One region of the Streptomyces sp. NPDC004658 genome, then DNA from elsewhere that is predicted to be linked to it. Evidence: riboswitches for the same ligand, from Rfam matches in the RefSeq annotation. Region 1 holds a riboswitch; the other holds the start of a gene.
The links. Region 1 has a riboswitch for ZMP and ZTP ahead of ABZV94_RS23460 (glycine hydroxymethyltransferase). Riboswitches for the same ligand answer to the same signal wherever they lie in the genome.
Positions count from the first base shown of each region.

Region 2: another riboswitch for ZMP and ZTP. It lies ahead of ABZV94_RS25000 (bifunctional 5,10-methylenetetrahydrofolate dehydrogenase/5,10-methenyltetrahydrofolate cyclohydrolase); the one in region 1 lies ahead of ABZV94_RS23460 (glycine hydroxymethyltransferase).

Region 1 covers NZ_JBEXKG010000072.1:15,717-24,653, reverse strand. The annotation lists gene ABZV94_RS23475 (decaprenylphospho-beta-D-erythro-pentofuranosid-2-ulose 2-reductase) at 1-752, shown strand, start outside; gene ABZV94_RS23470 (2'-5' RNA ligase family protein) at 749-1,333, opposite strand; gene trpS (tryptophan--tRNA ligase) at 1,483-2,496, opposite strand; gene ABZV94_RS23460 (glycine hydroxymethyltransferase) at 2,596-4,050, opposite strand; ZMP/ZTP riboswitch at 4,085-4,175, opposite strand; gene rocD (ornithine--oxo-acid transaminase) at 4,279-5,487, shown strand; gene ABZV94_RS23450 (nuclear transport factor 2 family protein) at 5,488-5,949, opposite strand; gene ABZV94_RS23445 (TetR/AcrR family transcriptional regulator) at 6,062-6,643, shown strand; gene ABZV94_RS23440 (glutathionylspermidine synthase family protein) at 6,640-7,824, opposite strand; gene ABZV94_RS23435 (hypothetical protein) at 7,838-8,257, opposite strand; gene ABZV94_RS23430 (hypothetical protein) at 8,379-8,937, shown strand, end outside.
Region 2 covers NZ_JBEXKG010000081.1:16,460-25,396, reverse strand. The annotation lists gene ABZV94_RS25005 (CU044_5270 family protein) at 197-1,171, shown strand; gene ABZV94_RS25000 (bifunctional 5,10-methylenetetrahydrofolate dehydrogenase/5,10-methenyltetrahydrofolate cyclohydrolase) at 1,216-2,064, opposite strand; ZMP/ZTP riboswitch at 2,091-2,171, opposite strand; gene ABZV94_RS24995 (nuclear transport factor 2 family protein) at 2,248-2,613, opposite strand; gene ABZV94_RS24990 (hypothetical protein) at 2,804-3,106, shown strand; gene ABZV94_RS24985 (S-(hydroxymethyl)mycothiol dehydrogenase) at 3,289-4,377, shown strand; gene ABZV94_RS24980 (MBL fold metallo-hydrolase) at 4,377-5,006, shown strand; gene ABZV94_RS24975 (SDR family oxidoreductase) at 5,126-6,040, shown strand; gene ABZV94_RS24970 (SDR family NAD(P)-dependent oxidoreductase) at 6,092-6,883, shown strand; gene ABZV94_RS24965 (aminotransferase class I/II-fold pyridoxal phosphate-dependent enzyme) at 6,887-8,275, opposite strand; gene ABZV94_RS24960 (L,D-transpeptidase) at 8,478-8,937, shown strand, end outside.

The sequences.
Region 1 (8,937 bases):
ACGCCACCGCTCTGCCCCAGTCCCTGCTCGTCCTCGGCGGCACGTCCGAGATCGCGCTGGCCACCGCGCGCCGGCTGATCGCCCGCCGCACCCGCACGGTGTGGCTGGCGGGCCGGCCCTCCCTGGCGCTGGAGAACGCCGCCGGGAGCCTGCGCGCGCTCGGCGCGGACGTGCACACCGTCGCCTTCGACGCGCTCGACCCCGAGTCCCATGAGGCCGCCCTCGGCAAGGTGTTCGCCGACGGGCCCGTCGACATGGTGCTGCTCGCCTTCGGCATCCTCGGCGACCAGGCGCACGACGAGCGCGACCCGGTGCGGGCGGTGCGGGTCGCGCAGACCAACTACACCGGGGCCGTCTCGGCCGGCCTGGTCGCCGGGCGCAGCCTCCAGACCCAGGGACACGGCTCCCTCGTCGTACTGTCCTCCGCCGCCGCCGAACGCGCCCGCCGGGCCGACTTCATCTACGGCTCCAGCAAGGCCGGACTCGACGTCTTCGCCCAGGGCCTGGGCGACGCCCTGCACGGCACCGGCGTCCACGTCATGGTCGTACGGCCCGGGTCGGTCCGTACGGGGCGGACGGCGGGCCGGGTGCGGACGCCGCTCTCCAGCACGCCCGAGGCGGTGGCGACAGCGATCGAACTGGGCCTGCGCCGGCGCTCGGAGACGGTGTGGGTGCCGGGCGCGCTCCGCCCGCTGATGGCGGCCCTGCGGCATGCGCCCCGCGTGGTGTACCGCCGGCTGATGATGGCCTAACGGCTGGCGATCGTGCCCCGTTCCACTTCGGTGCGGCCCGGCTGGGGCGGCACGACGGGCCCCCCGAAGGTGTACTCGCGCAGCTTGCGCCAGACGCCGTCGGGGCCCTGCTCGTACAGCGCGAAGCCGGTGCACGGCCACTCGGCCTCGAAGTCCGCCAGCTCCTCGAAGGCGCGGTCCATGCCCGCCTCGTCGATGCCGTGGGCGACGGTGACATGCGGGTGGTACGGGAACTGCAACTCGCGCGCCACGGGGCCGGAGGCGTCCCGGATGCGCTGCTGGAGCCAGGCGCACGCGTCGGCGCCCTGGACGACCCGCACGTAGACCACCGGCGACAGGGGCCGGAAGGTGCCGGTGCCCGACAGCCGCATCGGAAAGGGCCGGCCCGCGGTGGCGACCTCGCAGAGGTGCGCGTCGATCGCCGGCAGGTCGGCCTCGTCCACCTCGGTCGGCGGCAGCAGCGTGACGTGCGTGGGGATGCCGTGAGCCGCGGCGTCGCCGAAGCCCGCGCGCCGCTCCTGGAGCAGGCTGCCGTGAGGCTCCGGGACCGCGATCGACACGCCGATCGTTACGGTCCCCACGTCGTCTCCTGTCGTCGCGTCTGTCGTCTTCTCGGCCGTCTCGTCCCGGCCGTCGGTTATCGACTGTACGGCCACGGATGTCCTTCGGGCAGGCGCAGCGGAAGTGATGTGCAGCGCTCCGCCCGCGCGGACCCGTGCGGTCGTACGCCTCAGTGCTTGGCGGGGAGGAAGCCCACGCGGTCGTACGCCTGCGCGAGGGTCTCGGCGGCGACGGCACGCGCCTTCTCCGCGCCCTTGGCGAGGACCGCGTCGAGCGTCTCGGAGTCGTCCAGGTACTGCTGGGTGCGCTCGCGGAACGGGGTGACGAACTCGACCATGATGTCGGCGAGGTCGGTCTTGAGCGCGCCGTACATCTTGCCCTCGTACTCCTGCTCCAGTTCGGCGACGGTCTTGCCGGTGAGCGTGGAGTAGATGGTGAGGAGGTTGGAGACGCCCGGCTTGTTCTCGGCGTCGTAGCGGATCACCGTGTCCGTGTCGGTGACGGCGCTCTTGACCTTCTTGGCCGTGGCCTTGGGCTCGTCGAGGAGGTTGATGAGGCCCTTCGGCGTGGACGCCGACTTGCTCATCTTGACCGTCGGGTCCTGGAGGTCGTAGATCTTCGCCGTCTCCTTGAGGATGTACGGCTTCGGGATGGTGAAGGTGTCGCCGAAGCGGCCGTTGAAGCGTTCGGCGAGATCGCGGGTCAGCTCGATGTGCTGGCGCTGGTCCTCGCCGACGGGCACCTCATGGGCCTGGTACAGCAGGATGTCCGCGACCTGGAGGATCGGGTACGTGAAGAGGCCGACGGAGGCGCGGTCGGCGCCCTGCTTGGCGGACTTGTCCTTGAACTGGGTCATGCGGCTGGCCTCGCCGAAGCCGGTGAGGCAGTTCATGATCCAGGCCAGCTGGGCGTGCTCGGGGACGTGGCTCTGCACGAAGAGCGTGCAGCGGTCCGCGTCGAGGCCGGCGGCCAGCAGCTGGGCGGCGGCGAGCCGGGTGTTGGCGCGCAGTTCCTTCGGGTCCTGCGGGACCGTGATCGCGTGCAGGTCGACGACCATGTAGAAGGCGTCGTGGGACTCCTGGAGGGCCACCCACTGGCGGACGGCGCCGAGGTAGTTGCCGAGGTGGAACGAGCCAGCCGTGGGCTGGATGCCGGAGAGCACGCGAGGTCGGTCATTCGCCATGTCCCCATTCTCGCAGAGAGCCCGGGGGGCTCGGTGCGTGGGGAACTGCGGACCGTGACGCCTGGTCGCGCAGTTCCCCGCGCCCCCTTCGGGGGCGCTTCAGCCGAGGTCGACCTGCGGGTAGAGGGGGAAGCCCGCGACCAGGTCCGTGGCTCGCTGGGAGATCTCCTGGGCGACCTTCTCGTCCAGGACGTGGGCCGCCTTGGACGGGGCGCCGGACTTGGTGGTGCCCGGTTCGGTGGTGGTGAGGACGCGGTCGATCAGGCCCGCCACCTCGTCCATCTCCGCGGTGCCGAGGCCACGGGTGGTCAGCGCCGGGGTGCCGATGCGGATGCCGGAGGTGTACCAGGCGCCGTTGGGGTCGGCCGGGATGGCGTTGCGGTTGGTGACGATGCCGGAGTCGAGCAGGGCGGCCTCGGCCTGACGGCCGGTGAGGCCGTAGGAGGTGGCGACGTCGATCAGGCAGAGGTGGTTGTCGGTGCCGCCGGTGACGAGGGTGGCGCCGCGGCGCATCAGGCCCTCGGCGAGGGCGCGGGAGTTGTCCACGATCCGCTGGGCGTAGTCCTGGAAGGCGGGCTGCCGGGCCTCGGCCAGGGCGACGGCCTTGGCGGCCATGACGTGCGGGAGCGGGCCGCCGAGGACCATGGGGCAGCCGCGGTCGACCTGGTCCTTGAGGGAGTCGTCGCACAGGACCATGCCGCCGCGCGGGCCGCGCAGCGACTTGTGGGTGGTCGTGGTGACGATCTGGGCGTGCGGGACCGGGTCGAAGTCGCCGGTGAGGACCTTGCCCGCGACCAGGCCGGCGAAGTGCGCCATGTCGACCATGAGGGTGGCGCCGACCTCGTCGGCGATCTCCCGCATGATCCGGAAGTTCACCAGCCGGGGGTACGCGGAGTAGCCAGCGACGATGATCAGCGGCTTGAACTCGCGGGCCTGGACGCGCAGGGCCTCGTAGTCGATCAGGCCGGTGGCCGGGGCGGTGCCGTAGGAGCGCTGGTCGAACATCTTGCCGGAGATGTTCGGGCGGAAGCCGTGGGTGAGGTGGCCGCCGGCGTCCAGGGACATGCCGAGCATGCGCTGGTTGCCGAAGGCCTGGCGGAGCTCGGCCCAGTCGGCCTCGGTCAGGTCGTTGACCTGGCGGGCGCCGGTCTTCTCCAGGAAGGGCGCCTCGACGCGGTCGGCGAGGACGGCCCAGAAGGCGACCAGGTTGGCGTCGATGCCGGAGTGCGGCTGGACGTAGGCGTGGCGGGCGCCGAAGAGTTCGCGGGCGTGCTCGGCGGCGAGGGACTCGACGGTGTCGACGTTGCGGCAGCCGGCGTAGAAGCGGCGGCCGACGGTGCCCTCGGCGTACTTGTCGCTGAACCAGTTGCCCATCGCGAGCAGGGTCGCCGGGGAGGCGTAGTTCTCCGAGGCGATCAGCTTGAGCATCTCGCGCTGGTCGGTGACCTCCTGGCCGATGGCGTCGGCGACGCGCGGTTCGACGGCGCGGATCACGTCGAGGGCGGCGCGAAAGGCCGTCGACTCGGTGGAGAGGGGGGCGGAATTCTCGGGCATCGGGGGACCTCCGGACGGTGTGCGTACAGCGTTCACGTTCGGCCCAGGCGCACGGCACTCTTTCCCGCTCGGGCCGCTCCCTGATGGTCCGTCCCATCCCAAGCGCGCCAGTCACGGCCCGCTCGTCAGCCTACCGGGCGCGCCGCGCGGGGCAGGTCCCGCGTCCACCATGCGAGCGAGGATAAGAAGGAGGTCACCGTCGAGTCCGAGTCGTCTCCGGGAGAGGCCGTGACCGCTGCGCAAGACCTCATCGCCGCCGCCGGCGCGCACTGCGCGCCCACCTACGACCCGCTGCCGGTGGTGATCGCCACGGGCGAGGGCGCCTGGCTGACGGATGTGGCGGGGCGGCGCTATCTGGATCTGCTGGCCGGCTACTCGGCGCTGAATTTCGGGCACGGCAACCGGCGGCTGGCCGAGGCGGCCCGGCGGCAGCTGGACCGGGTGACGCTGACCTCCCGCGCCTTCCACCACGACCGGTTCGCCGCGTTCTGCACGGAGCTGGCCGAGCTGTGCGGGATGGAGATGGTGCTGCCCGTGAACACGGGGGCGGAGGCGGTGGAGAGCGCGGTGAAGACGGCCCGGAAGTGGGGGTACCGGGTGAAGGGGGTGCCCGGGGAGATGGCGAAGATCGTCGTGGCGGGCGGCAACTTCCACGGTCGTACGACGACGGTCATCAGCTTCTCCACCGATCCGGAGGCCCGCGCGGACTTCGGGCCGTACACCCCGGGCTTCGAGATCGTGCCGTACGGGGACCTGACCGCGATGCGGTCGGCGCTGACGGAGAACACGGTGGCGGTGCTGCTGGAGCCGATCCAGGGCGAGTCCGGGGTGATCGTGCCGCCGGCCGGGTATCTGGCCGGGGTGCGGGAGCTGACCCGCGAGCGGAACGTCCTCTTCGTCGCCGACGAGATCCAGTCGGGCCTGGGGCGCACCGGGCGGACCTTCGCGTGCGAGCACGAGGGGGTGGTGCCGGACGTGTACCTGCTGGGCAAGGCGCTGGGCGGCGGGATCCTGCCGGTGTCGGCCGTGGTGTCGAGCGCGGCGGTGCTCGGGGTGTACCGGCCGGGCGAGCACGGGTCGACGTTCGGCGGGAATCCGCTGGCCTGCGCGGTGGCGCTGGAGGTGATGGCCCTGTTGCGGACCGGTGAGTACCAGGAGCGGGCGGCGCGGCTGGGCGAGCGGCTGCACGGACAGCTGGGCGAGCTGCCCGGCACGGGCCGGGTGACGGCGGTGCGGGGGCGGGGACTGTGGGCCGGGGTGGACGTCTCCCCGGCGGTCGGCACCGGACGGGAGGTCTCCGAGCGGCTGCTGGCCCGTGGGGTCCTGGCCAAGGAGACCCACGGGTCGACCATCCGGATCGCGCCTCCGCTGGTGATCGGCGAGGAGGACCTGGACTGGGGGGTGGAGCAGCTGCGGGCGGTGCTGTCCGGGGCGTGATCAGTGCAGGGGGAAGTCGACGCCGTGCTCGTCGGCGGGCCGGGGTCCGAAGATGCGCCGGTCGGATTCCGCGATGGGGACGTCGTTGATGCTGGCCTCGCGGCGGAGCATCAGGCCGTGCCGGTCGAACTCCCACAGTTCGTTGCCGTAGGAGCGCCACCACTGGCCGTCGGCGTCGCGGGACTCGTACTGGAAGCGGACGGCGATGCGGTTGTCGTGGAAGCTCCACAGGCCCTTGCGGAGGGCGTAGTCCCGCTCGCGCTCCCACTTCTCGGTCAGGAAGGTGACGATCTCCTCGCGGCCGGTGACGAACCGGTCGCGGTTCCGCCAGACGGAGTCCGGGGTGTAGGCGAGCGCCACCCGGTGGGGGTCGCGGGTGTTCCAGGCGTCCTCGGCCGCCTGGACCTTCTGGAGGGCGGTCTCCAGGGTGAACGGCGGGTAGGGCGGGCGGTCTTCGGGCACGGCGGTCTCCTCGGGCGGGGGCGGGGCGGAGGTCCGGACATCTTCGAGAACGATCGTTCTCCATCGATGGGTCTACGATAGAGAACGCCCGTTCTCGACGTCAAGGAGACCGATGCCCGCCGCCGTCACCGAGGAACAGAACCGCCGGGACCGCGAAGCGCTCCTGGACGCGGCCGAGGCGCTCTTCTACGCGCACGGCATCCAGGCGGTCGGCATGGACCGGGTCCGCGAGGCCTCCGGTCTGCCCCTGAAGCGGATCTACCGGCTCTTCCCGACCAAGGAGGAGCTGGTCGTCGCCGTGCTCAGGCACCGCGACCGGCGCTGGCGCGCACACCTCGCGGCCCACGTGGAGAGTGTCCAGGACCCTCGCGCACGGGTGCTCGCCGTCTTCGACTGGCTCGCCGCGTGGTTCGCGGAGCCCGGCTTCCGCGGCTGCGCCTGGATCAACGCCCACGGCGAACTCGGCGCGTCGTCCGAGCCGGTTCTGGCGGAGGTCCGCGCCCACAAGCGCGCCTTCCACGACCAGCTGGCGACCTGGGTCCGCGCCACCGGCGCACCGGTGGCCGAACCGGTCTTCCTGCTCGCCGAGGGAGCCATCGTCACCGCGGCCGTCACCGGCGACCCGGCCCCGGCACGGCATGCGCGGGCGGCGGTGGAGACGCTGCTCGGGAGCGCCGCGGCGGCTGCCGGCTAGAGGATCACATGGGGCAGGAAGCGGGCGTACTCGTCGGTGATCAGGCCGGTGGACTCGCGGATGCCGAGGCCCGCGGGTTCGTCCCGGACCACCCAGGCGCCCAGCACCACGTGGTTGCCGTCGAAGGCGGGCAGCGGGGCCAACTCCTGGTAGCAGCACGGCTCTTCGCGCAGGACGGGCGGGGCGCCGGGCGCGTGGACGGTGACGCCCTCGCCCTCGCGGCCGAGGAGGGGCTTGGCCACGTAGCCCGTCGTGCCGGCCAGCTCCCGGGGGCCGTCCAGGTAGGCGGGGAGGAGGTTCGGGTGGCCGGGGTACAGCTCCCAGAGGACGGCCAGGAGGGCCTTGTTGCTCAGGAGCATCTTCCAGGCCGGTTCGATCCACAGGGTGCTGCCGGTGCCGCCGCCGTTGTCCAGGGTGTCCAGGACGTGTCCGCCGAAGGCGTCGGTGGTGAGCCACTCCCAGGGGTAGAGCTTGAAGATGCCGCGGATGAAGCGGAGCCGGTTGTCGACGAAGCGGCCGGAGAGGGTGTCCCAGCCGATCTCCTCCATGGCCAGCCAGTCGGTGGTGAGGCCGGCCTGTTCGGCGGTCTCCTTCAGGTAGGCGACCGTCATCAGGTCCTCGCCGAGTTCGTCGGCCGAGGAGTGCGCGAAGTGCAGCGGGCTGCCGGCGGGCAGCAGCGCGGACTGGGCGCGCCAGGCCTCCACCAGGCGTTCGTGCAGGGAGTTCCACTGGTCCGCGCCGGGGAAGCGGTCCTCCATCCAGAACCACTGCGGGGAGGCGGCCTCCACCAGCGAGGTCGGGGTGTCGGCGTTGTACTCCAGCAGCTTCGCCGGTCCCGTGCCGTCGTGGCGCAGGTCGAAACGGCCGTAGACGGAGGGCAGTTCGGCACGCCGGTGCCAGGCCTCGGTGACCGCGGCGGCCACGCGCGGGTCCGTGATGCCGAGGTCCGCGAGGCGGTTCTCGGACACGATGTGCTCGGCGGCGGCCAGGCACATGCGGTGGAGCTCCTCGACGGTCTCCTCCAGCGCCTCCACCTCGTCCAGGGTGAAGACGTAGTAGGCGCTCTCGTCCCAGTAGGGGCGCAGCGAGCCGTCGGGGTGGCGGGTGAGCGGGTAGACCAGGCCCTGCGCCTCCACGGTCTGCTGCCAGCCGGGGCGGGGGGTGGTGGTACGGCGTTCCATGGGCGTGTTCCGGTCAGCCGCCGGAGCTGCCCTTGCCGCCGCCGAAGCCGCCGCGGTGGACTCCGCCGCTTCCGCTGTGGTGGTCGTCGTCATCGTCGGACGAGCCGCTGCCCGAGCCCTTGCCGGGCTTGGTGAAGGAGCCGCCGTCGACCCAGCCGTTCTTCTCGTCGCCCTCGTAGTACCAGGCGGCGTCGACCTTCTTGACGGTCGTCTTCCTGCCCGGCGTCTTCCTGCCCGTGGTCTTCCCGGACGCGCCGGAGGTCGTGCAGTTCTTGTCCGAGACGACCTTGTACCCCTTGGCGAGGTTGTAGCTGTCACGGTCGACGCAGCGCTTGTCGGGTTCGGACGAGCAGGCGGTGAGCGCGGCGGCCAGCAGGCCCACGCCGCCCAGGACGACCGTGCCGGAGCGGAGTGGTCGGCGTGTACGGTCCATGTGTGTCTCCCCCGTCGGATTCCGGTGCCGTGTTCGCGGCCAGCCTAGAGATCGGTGTGAGTGTTCCCCCCGGCGGGTCTTTCATCTGCCCCTCGCCTAGAGTCACTTCGTGCTGTTTGGAATGGTGTGCGCCATTGGCGCGGCGGTCTGCTTCGGTACGGCGACGGTGTTGCAGGCGGTGGCCGCGCGGGCGGCGGGCGCCGAGGGGGGTGGCGGGGACGCGGCGCTGCTGCTGCGGGCGCTGCGGCAGTGGCGGTATCTCGCCGGTCTCGCGCTGGACGGGCTGGGCTTCCTGCTCCAGATCGCGGCCCTGCGGTCGGTGCCGATCTACGCGGTGGGCGCGGCGCTGGCGGCCAGCCTCGCGGTGACGGCTGTGGTGGCGGCGCGGCTGCTCGGGGTCCGGCTGAGCGGGGTGGAGTGGGCCGCCGTGGGGGTGGTGTGCGCGGGGCTGGCCCTGCTGGGGCTGGCCTCGGGCGCCGAGGGCGACCGGGACGGGCCGGACTGGCTGCGGTACGCGATGGTCGCGGCGGCGGCCGGTGTGCTGCTGCTCGGCGGCGTCGGCGGGCGCCTGTCCGGCCGGACCCGGGCGCTGCTGCTGGGGCTCGGCGCCGGGTTCGGGTTCGGGGTGGTGGAGGTGGCGGTACGGCTGATCGACTCGCTGCGCGTGGCCGACCTGCTGG
Region 2 (8,937 bases), on a different contig from region 1:
TCAGGGGGGTCGCGCCCCGGCGGACCGTCGCCCGAAGCGCCGTCCGGGTCGCGCCCGAGCCCCCGCGGGTCGTCGCCCGGAGTGCCCTCCGAGGTGTTCCCCGGGGGGCCGTCGGCCGACGGCGGGGGCCGTTCCGGCCGGCGGTCGTCCCGCCCCGTGCCCACCGCCGACGCTCGCCTGCGCAAGGACCCCCGACATGCCTGACGAACTCGAACTCCTCCGGCGGGCCAACCCCGTACGGGACGACGGGCCGTACTTCGGTGACGGGCCCCTGGACCAGTGTGCCGAGCGGCGGCTGGAGCGGCTGCTGCGTCAACCCGGTCCGACGCGCCGCGTCCCCCGCGCCCGGCTGCTGTGGGGCCTCGCCGCCACCGGCGTCGTACTGGCGACCGCGTTCGCCGCGCTGGTCGGCGGGCCGGACCCGCAGCCCGCCCTCGCCGCGCCCCGGCCGCTGACCGTCCGCGCCGACTCCACGCCCGTCCCGCTGACGCGGCTGGCGGAACGGGCCGCGACCGCCGCCGCCGACGGCTCACCGCGCCTGCGCAAGGGCACGCACGTGCAGTCGTGGAGCCTGAGCATGACCGACGGGAAGCCGCCCGTCACCCTGCCCGAGGAGCGGGTCGTGCGCTGGCGCGCGGACGACAGCCACACCGAACTGGTCGTGGCGACCGACCCGCGCCGGCCGGGCCGCCCGGTCGTCACCGACGAGGGCGGAGACCCCCGCCTGGTGGCCGACGGCCACGTCCTCAGCCGGGTCACCTACCCGCCGAGCTGGAGCGACGCCCCGCCCGCGGCCCCGCCGCCGCACACCCCGGGCGCGCTGCGCGCCTACCTGGCCGAGAGCGTCCGCACCGATTCCCCGGGCACCCCGCAGCTCCTCGACGGCGTCGAAGAGCTGCTGGACCACTGGACGCTGGGCGCCCGCGAGTCGGCGGCACTGGTCAGGGTCCTCGCGGACGCCAAGGGGCTGCGGCCCGCGGGACAGGTGACCGATCGCCTCGGCCGCCCGGGGCAGGCGTACGTGTACGAGGGCCGGGGAGGCCGGCGGATGCTGATCCTCGACCCGCGCACCGGCACCGTCCTCGGCCTGGAGACCACCTTCACCCGGGACGCCCCCGAGTACGGCGTCAAGGCGGGGGACGTCATGGACTACAGCGCCTGGATGCGCTGACCCGTGAGGCGGGGGTGCCGCCCGGCAGCCGGCACCCCCGCCCGTCACACCCCCAGCTGCCGGGCGGCGGCCGTGACCGTCTGCTCCAGGAGCGTGGCGATCGTCATCGGGCCGACGCCTCCCGGTACCGGGGTGATGAGCGAGGCCCGCTCCACCGCCGAGTCGAAGTCGACGTCGCCGACGTTCCCCGGGTTGTAGCCCGCGTCGACGACTACCGCGCCCGGCTTGATGTCCTGCCCGCGGATCAGCCGCGGCCGGCCGACCGCGGCCACCACGATGTCGGCCTCGCGGACCACCGCGGACAGTTCCCGGGTGCGGGAGTGGCAGTAGGTCACGGTCGCGTCCCGGGCGAGCAGCAGCATGCCCGCCGGCTTGCCGAGGATGGCGCTGCGGCCGACCACCACGGCCCGCTTCCCGGCCGGGTCGACGCCGTACTCGTCCAGCAGCCGCAGGATGCCGCCCGGCGTGCAGGAAACGAAGCCCGGCAGCCCGAAGCTCATCGTGGCGAACGACGCGAAGGTGACACCGTCCACGTCCTTCTCCGGCGCGACGGCCTCGAACGCGGCCCGCTCGTCGACGTGGTCGCCCACCGGGTGCTGGAGCAGGATGCCGTGCACCCCCGGGTCGGCGGACAACTCCCGCAAGGTGGCCACGAGTTCCTCGGTCGTGGTGCTCGCGGGCAGGGCCACGTGCCGCGAGGCGATGCCGGCCTTGCGGCTGCGGTTCTGCTTCATCCGGACGTACGTCACGGACGCCGGGTCCTCGCCGACCAGCACGGTCGCCAGACACGGCGCGGTGCCGGTGCGCTCGGTGAGTTCGGCGGCCTTCCGCGCGGTGTCCTCGACGATGCGGCGGGCGAGCGCGGTGCCGTCCATCAGACGGGCCTGGGTCATGCTGCACACTCCTGAGCTGGATCGACTCTCCTCGCCCAGGCGCGCGGCAACCACCACGGACCGCTCCCCGGTGGTGCTCCACCTCAGCGCCAGTCACGGCCCGCGTACAGCGTAACCGAGGGTGCCGTACGGTCTCCGGACCCCGCTCGGCCTCCTTCCGCTCCCGTCGTACCCGGCGGGGGCCTACTCGTCCCAGGCCTGGATGATCACCTGATCGGCGATCTTCCCGTCCCGCAGGGTGACCATCGACTCGGCGAGGACCCGGGTGCCGTCCCCGTACTCGCAGGACTCGCTGTAGGCCGCGTGGTCCCCCTGGACCACGCACTGGTCCAGCCTGTGCGTCATGTCGCGGCTGTAGATGTCGTCCAGCAGTTCGGCGATCTGGCTCCGGCCGTGCAGGACGGTGGGATGACTGGGCTGGTTGTTGCGGTCGACGATGCGGATCTCCGCGTCGTCCGCGTAGAGCGACAGAAGGTTGTTGCCGGTGTTGCCCTCGATGGCCCGGCGCAGTGTGTCGGTGTCGAAGGCGGACCCCGCCGCGGTACCCATGGTGACCTCCTTCAGGTGCCCGTGTGGTCCAGGCGCCCGTGCGGTCCGGCCAGGAGCGGGCCGCACGGGCCCACCTCCGAGACTCCTCCGCCCCGCCCGCCCCGGCAAGCCCGGCCGCCGCGCTCCACCTCCCGGGTGAGCGCGGCCCGCCGCCCGTGTCCGCCCGGGGCCCGGCGCCGTTGCTGAAGGCATGATCTCAACACGACGTATCGCCGCCGCCGTCGGTCTGGCCGCCGGGATCGCCGGTCTCGCCGTACCCCAGGCGAACGCGGCCGGCACCGGCGCACCGCTCGTCGGGAAGCTCGGCGCGCTGAGCACGCTGGACTCGCTCGCCGTCAGTGACATCCCGGCGGAGCAGCGGGGCCGGGTGCCGCGGGTCACCGAACAGGTGCAGGAGCTCAGGCACCTCCAGGAGCTGAACCAGCTCAACCAGGTGGAGCAGGTCCTCGCGCCCGCCGCGCCGCTGCTCGGCCTGGTCGGCGCCATCCACTGATCCCGTCCGCTCGGCGCGAGGGCCGTCCCGTGGGGGCGGCCCTCGCCGCCGCCCGCGCCCGCCGGGCGATCCCACCCCGGGCGTGTCCGGAAAGATCCACGAACCCCCTCGTGGTCCGCCCCGCTACCGGTCGGTCGCGCGTAGTGTCGGCGGCGAAGGCAAACGAAGGAAGGGACCAGACCATGGCGCAGGAAGTCCGCGGCGTGATCGCACCGGGCAAGGACGAGCCCGTACGGGTCGAGACGATCGTGGTGCCGGACCCGGGGCCCGGCGAGGCCGTCGTACGCGTCCAGGCCTGCGGGGTCTGCCATACCGATCTGCACTACAAGCAGGGTGGCATCTCGGACGACTTCCCCTTCCTGCTCGGCCACGAGGCCGCCGGTGTCGTGGAGTCGGTCGGCGAGGGCGTCACCGACGTCGCCCCCGGCGACTTCGTCGTCCTCAACTGGCGCGCGGTGTGCGGGCAGTGCCGGGCCTGTCTGCGCGGCCGTCCCTGGTACTGCTTCAACACCCACAACGCGCGGCAGAAGATGACCCTCGCCGCCACCGGCCAGGAGCTCTCCCCGGCTCTCGGGATCGGTGCCTTCGCCGAGAAGACGCTCGTCGCGGCCGGCCAGTGCACCAAGGTCGACCCGGCCGTCTCCCCGGCGGTCGCGGGCCTCCTCGGCTGCGGGGTGATGGCCGGTATCGGCGCCGCGATCAACACCGGGAACGTCGGCCGGGGAGACTCGGTCGCCGTCATCGGCTGCGGAGGCGTCGGCGGCGCGGCCGTCGCGGGGTCGAACCTGGCCGGAGCGGCGAAGATCATCGCCGTCGACATCGACGACCGCAAGCTGGAGAAGGCCCGCACGCTGGGCGCCACCCACACCGTCAACTCCAAGGAGAGCGACCCGGTCGAGGCGATCCGCGAGCTGACCGGCGGCTTCGGCGCCGACGTCGTCATCGAGGCCGTCGGCCGCCCGGAGACCTACCGGCAGGCCTTCTACGCCCGCGACCTCGCCGGCACCGTCGTCCTCGTCGGCGTCCCCACGCCCGACATGAAGCTCGAACTGCCCCTGCTGGACGTCTTCGGCCGCGGCGGCGCCCTTAAGTCCTCCTGGTACGGCGACTGCCTGCCCAGCCGCGACTTCCCCATGCTGATCGACCTGCACCTCCAAGGCCGCCTGCCGCTCGACGCGTTCGTCACCGAGACGATCGAACTGGACCAGGTGGAGCAGGCGTTCGAGCGGATGCACCACGGTGACGTGCTGCGTTCGGTGGTGGTGCTGTGATGGCCGCGCGCATCGAACGCCTCGTCACCGCGGGTCAGTTCACCCTCGACGGCGGCACCTGGGACGTGGAGAACAACGTGTGGATCGTCGGCGACGAGCGGGAGGTGATCGTCATCGACGCCGCCCACGACGCCGAGGCCATCGCCCGCGCCGTCGGGGACCGGCGCCTGACCGCCATCGTGTGCACGCACGCCCACAACGACCACGTCAACGCGGCACCGGAACTCGCCGACCGCACCGGCGCGACGATCTGGCTGCACCCCGACGACCTGGCGCTGTGGAAGCAGACCCACCCCCACCGCGACCCCGACCGGCATCTCCTCGACGGCCAGGTCATCGAGGCCGCCGGAGCCGACCTCACCGTTCTGCACACCCCCGGGCACGCCCCCGGCGCCGTCTGCCTGTACGACCCCGGCCTCGGCACCGTGTTCACGGGCGACACCCTCTTCAAGGGCGGCCCCGGAGCCACCGGACGCTCCTACTCCCACTTCCCGACCATCATCGACTCCCTCCGCGACCGCCTGTTCACCCTCCCGCCGGAGACGAAGGTCCTCACCGGGCACGGGGACGGCACCACCATCGGCGACGAGGCACCCCACCTGGAGGAGTGGATCGCCCGCGGCCACTGAGTCCGGCGGCGGCACACCGCGGGGGTCCGTGCAAAAGGCGACAGAAGATGTCCGGCTTCCCGGCGACAGTGGACCGCGGCAACAGCCGCACGACAGTCGCATCACACGGGAGGCCGGACATGTCAGGACCGCTGGAGGGCAAGGTGGCGCTGGTCGCCGGGGCGACCCGGGGCGCCGGACGGGGCATCGCCGTCGAACTCGGCGCGGCCGGCGCCACCGTCTACGCCACCGGGCGCAGCACCCGCGCCCACCGCTCGGAGTACGACCGCCCCGAGACCGTCGAGGACACCGCCGACCTCGTCACCGCGGCCGGCGGGAAGGGCGTCGCCGTGGCCGCCGACCACCTCGACAAGTCCGCCGTACGGGACCTCGTGGACCGCATCGCGGACGAGCAGGGCCGCCTCGACATCCTCGTCAACGACATCTGGGGCGGCGAGAACCTCTTCGAGTGGGACACCCCCGTGTGGGAGCACGACCTCGACAACGGGCTGCGGCTGCTCCGCCTCGCGGTCGAGACGCACGCCGTCACCAGCCACTACGCCCTGCCGCTGCTGCTGCGCCGGCCCGGCGGCCTGGTCGTGGAGGTCACCGACGGCACCGCCGACTACAACCGCGACACCTACCGGGTGAACTTCTTCTACGACCTCGCCAAGACCTCCGTCCTGCGCATGGCCTTCGCCCTCGGTCACGAACTCGGCCCGCGCGGCGCCACCGCCGTCGCCCTCACCCCGGGCTGGATGCGCTCGGAACTCATGCTCGACGCGTACGGCGTCCGCGAGGAGAACTGGCGGGACGCCCTGGCGCGCGAACCCCACTTCGCCATCTCCGAGACCCCCCGCTTCACCGGCCGGGCCGTCGCCGCCCTCGCCGCCGATCCCGACGTGGCCCGGTTCAACGGCCAATCCCTCTCCAGCGGCGGCCTCGCCCGGGTGTACGGCTTCACCGACCTCGACGGCAGCCGGCCCGACGCCTGGCGGTACCTGGTCGAGGTGCAGGACGCCGGCAAGCCGGCGGACGTCACCGGATACCGGTGACACCGCGCGTGAACCGCTGAAAGGGCGCCGAAGGAGCCGTACCGTCGGCGCATGACTGATCCAACCCGCTTTGCAGGACACGGAGTTCTCGTCACGGGCGGCGCCCGCGGCATCGGTGCGGCCGTCGCCCGGCGGCTCGCCGAGGAGGGCGGCCGGGTGCTGGTCGCCGACCGGGACCTGCCCGAGGCCGAACGGACCGCCTCCGCCCTGCGCCGCGAGGGCCTCGCGGCCGAGGCGTTCGCCTGTGACGTGGCCGACCGCGCCGCCGTCGAGGGGGCCGTCGCCCACGCCGTCACCGCGTTCGGCTCGCTCGACGTGCTGGTCAACAGCGCCGCCCACTGCACGACCGACACCCGGCTCTTCGAGGACGACCCCGACGAGGCCTGGGCGCGCGACCTCGACATCACCCTCACCGGCGCCTACCGCTGCTGCCGTGCCGCCCTGCCGCACCTCGCCGCCTCGGGACGCGGGGCGATCGTCAGCATCGGCTCCGTCAACGGCCTCCAGGACTTCGGCAACCACGCCTACAGCGCCGCCAAGGCCGGCCTCGGATCGCTCACCCGCACCCTCGCCGGGCACGCCGCGCCCCGGGGGGTGCGGGTCAACCTCGTGGTGCCGGGCACGGTCCGCACCTCGGCCTGGGAAGGGCGCGACGACGAACTCGACGCCGTCCGCCCCCTGTACCCGCTCGGCCGCGTCGGCGAGCCGGAGGACGTCGCCGCCGCCGTCGCCTTCCTCGCCTCGCGCGACGCCGCCTGGATCACCGGGACCTCCCTCGTGGTCGACGGCGGCCTCACCGCCGTCAACACCGGCTTCCGCGCGGCCGTCCGGGACACCTCGTGACCCTCAGCGCGAGGCCGCCGCCAGCACCGCGAGCACCCGCTCCGTGTCGGCCTGTGTGGTCCGCCAGTTGCTGAACGCGGCGCGCAGCCCGGGCACCCCGCCGTACACCGTCGGCGTGACATACGCCTCCCCGGAGGCGGCGACCGCCCGGGCCAGCGCCGCCACCCGCTCCGGCGACGGGTCCGTGGCGAGGGTGAAGCAGACGACGTTGAGCCGGACCGGAGCCAGCAGGGTGAGGCCCGGCAGGGCGTCGACGCCCGCGCCGAGCCGGCGGGCCAGCGCCACGTTCCGCTCCACGACCTCCCGGTGTCCGTCCCGACCGTACGCCACCAGCGAGAACCAGGCCGGCAGGGCCCGCAGCCGGCGCGAGTTCTCGGGGGTCAGATGCAGGAAGTCCGGCTCGCCGTCGGGCAGGCCCAGATACGGCGAGGCGTTGTGGAACACCGCCACCTGCAGATCGCGGCGCCGGGTGAACTGCACGGCAGCGTCGTAGGGGACGTTCAGCCACTTGTGCAGGTCGACGCAGACCGAGTCGGCCGCGTCGAGCCCGTCGACCAGCGCCGCGTGCTCCGGGGAGAGCGCGGCGAAGGCGCCGAAGGCCGCGTCCACGTGCAGCCAGAAGTCGTACCGCTCCTTCAGCGCGGCGATGGCCCGCAGATCGTCGAAGTCGACGGTGTTCACGGTGCCCGCGTTCGCGACGACCAGCACCGGCCTGCCGCCCGCCCCGGCCAGCGCCGCCTCAAGCGCTGTCACATCGACGGCCTCGCGGTTGCCGGGCAGCAGGGGCACCGGCCGCAGCCGGTCCCGGCCCAGACCCAGCACCGACATCGCCTTCGCGATGCTGGAGTGCGGGCTGCCGGAGAGCACGTCGAGCGGTCCGAGCGCGGCGGCGCCCGCCCGGGAGACGTCCACGCCCAGCCGCTCGCCGGCCCACTCCCGGCCGATCGCGAGGCCCACCGTGTTCGACGCGGTCGCGCCCGTCACGAACGCCCCGCTGTGCGCCTCGCCCAGCCCGAACAGCTCGCGCAGCCACCCCACCGTCTCCCGTTCCAGCTCCTGCGCCCAGGAGCCGCCCGCCCCGGACAGGTTCTGGTCGAACGCGGAGGTCAGCCAGTCACCGGCGACGGCGGCCGGCGTGGCGCCGCCGGTGACGAAGCCGAGGTAGCGCGGACCGGCGGAGCCGGAGAAACCGGGCGCCCACCGCTCGGCGAACCGGGCGAGGGCGCCGTCACCGCCCGCGCCCGCGGCCGGGAGCGGGTCCCGCCCGGTTACCGGCCCGGGGGCGGCGACCGGTCGCTCGGCGAGCCCCGCCAGCTCCCGGACGGCGAGGTCGTGGGCGGCCTGGAGGAGTTCGGGGAGCCGGGCGAGATCGCCCGCGAGAGCAGGGTGCATGCGGCGCAGCGTAGACGCTCGCCGCCCGCCGTCCGAGGGGTCGTACGGGCGGAAGTTCACCGTTTCGTCACAGCCTGACCGGAACCACAACCATCTCCGGCCCGGCCGGGTCTAGTAGTCCGACACCGCGGGAATCGCGCTGGAGAGCACCGGGGAGGCCCGGGCGAACGAGCGGACACAAGGGGAAGGGGAAGAGGCCGCCATGGGGGTCATAGGCAGAAGAGGCGCGGTCGCGCTGGGCGTCACGGGACTGGTGGCGCCGCTGGCGCTCGCCCTCACCGCGGCGCCGGCCCAGGCCGCGAGCTGCACCACGCGGACGGGGCCGTACCAGAAGCAGGTCGAGAAGTTCCTGGGCCGGCCGGTCGACGGCAAGCAGTCCGCCACCGACTGCAAGGCCATCCAGGCCTTCCAGAACAAGCACGGCATCACGCCGAACATCGGCTACGCGGGTCCCGTCACCTGGGGGGTGATGGACCTGATGAACAAGCAGAAGGCCGTCGGGAACAAGCCGAACAAGGACGGCAAGTGCCCGGTGAACAAGGGCCGCATCGCCTGCGTGAACCTCACGCTCCAGCTCAGCTGGATCCAGGACGGCAACCGGCTCGTCTACGGACCGGTGCCGGTGCGCACCGGACGTGACGGCTACGAGACCCGCACCGGCC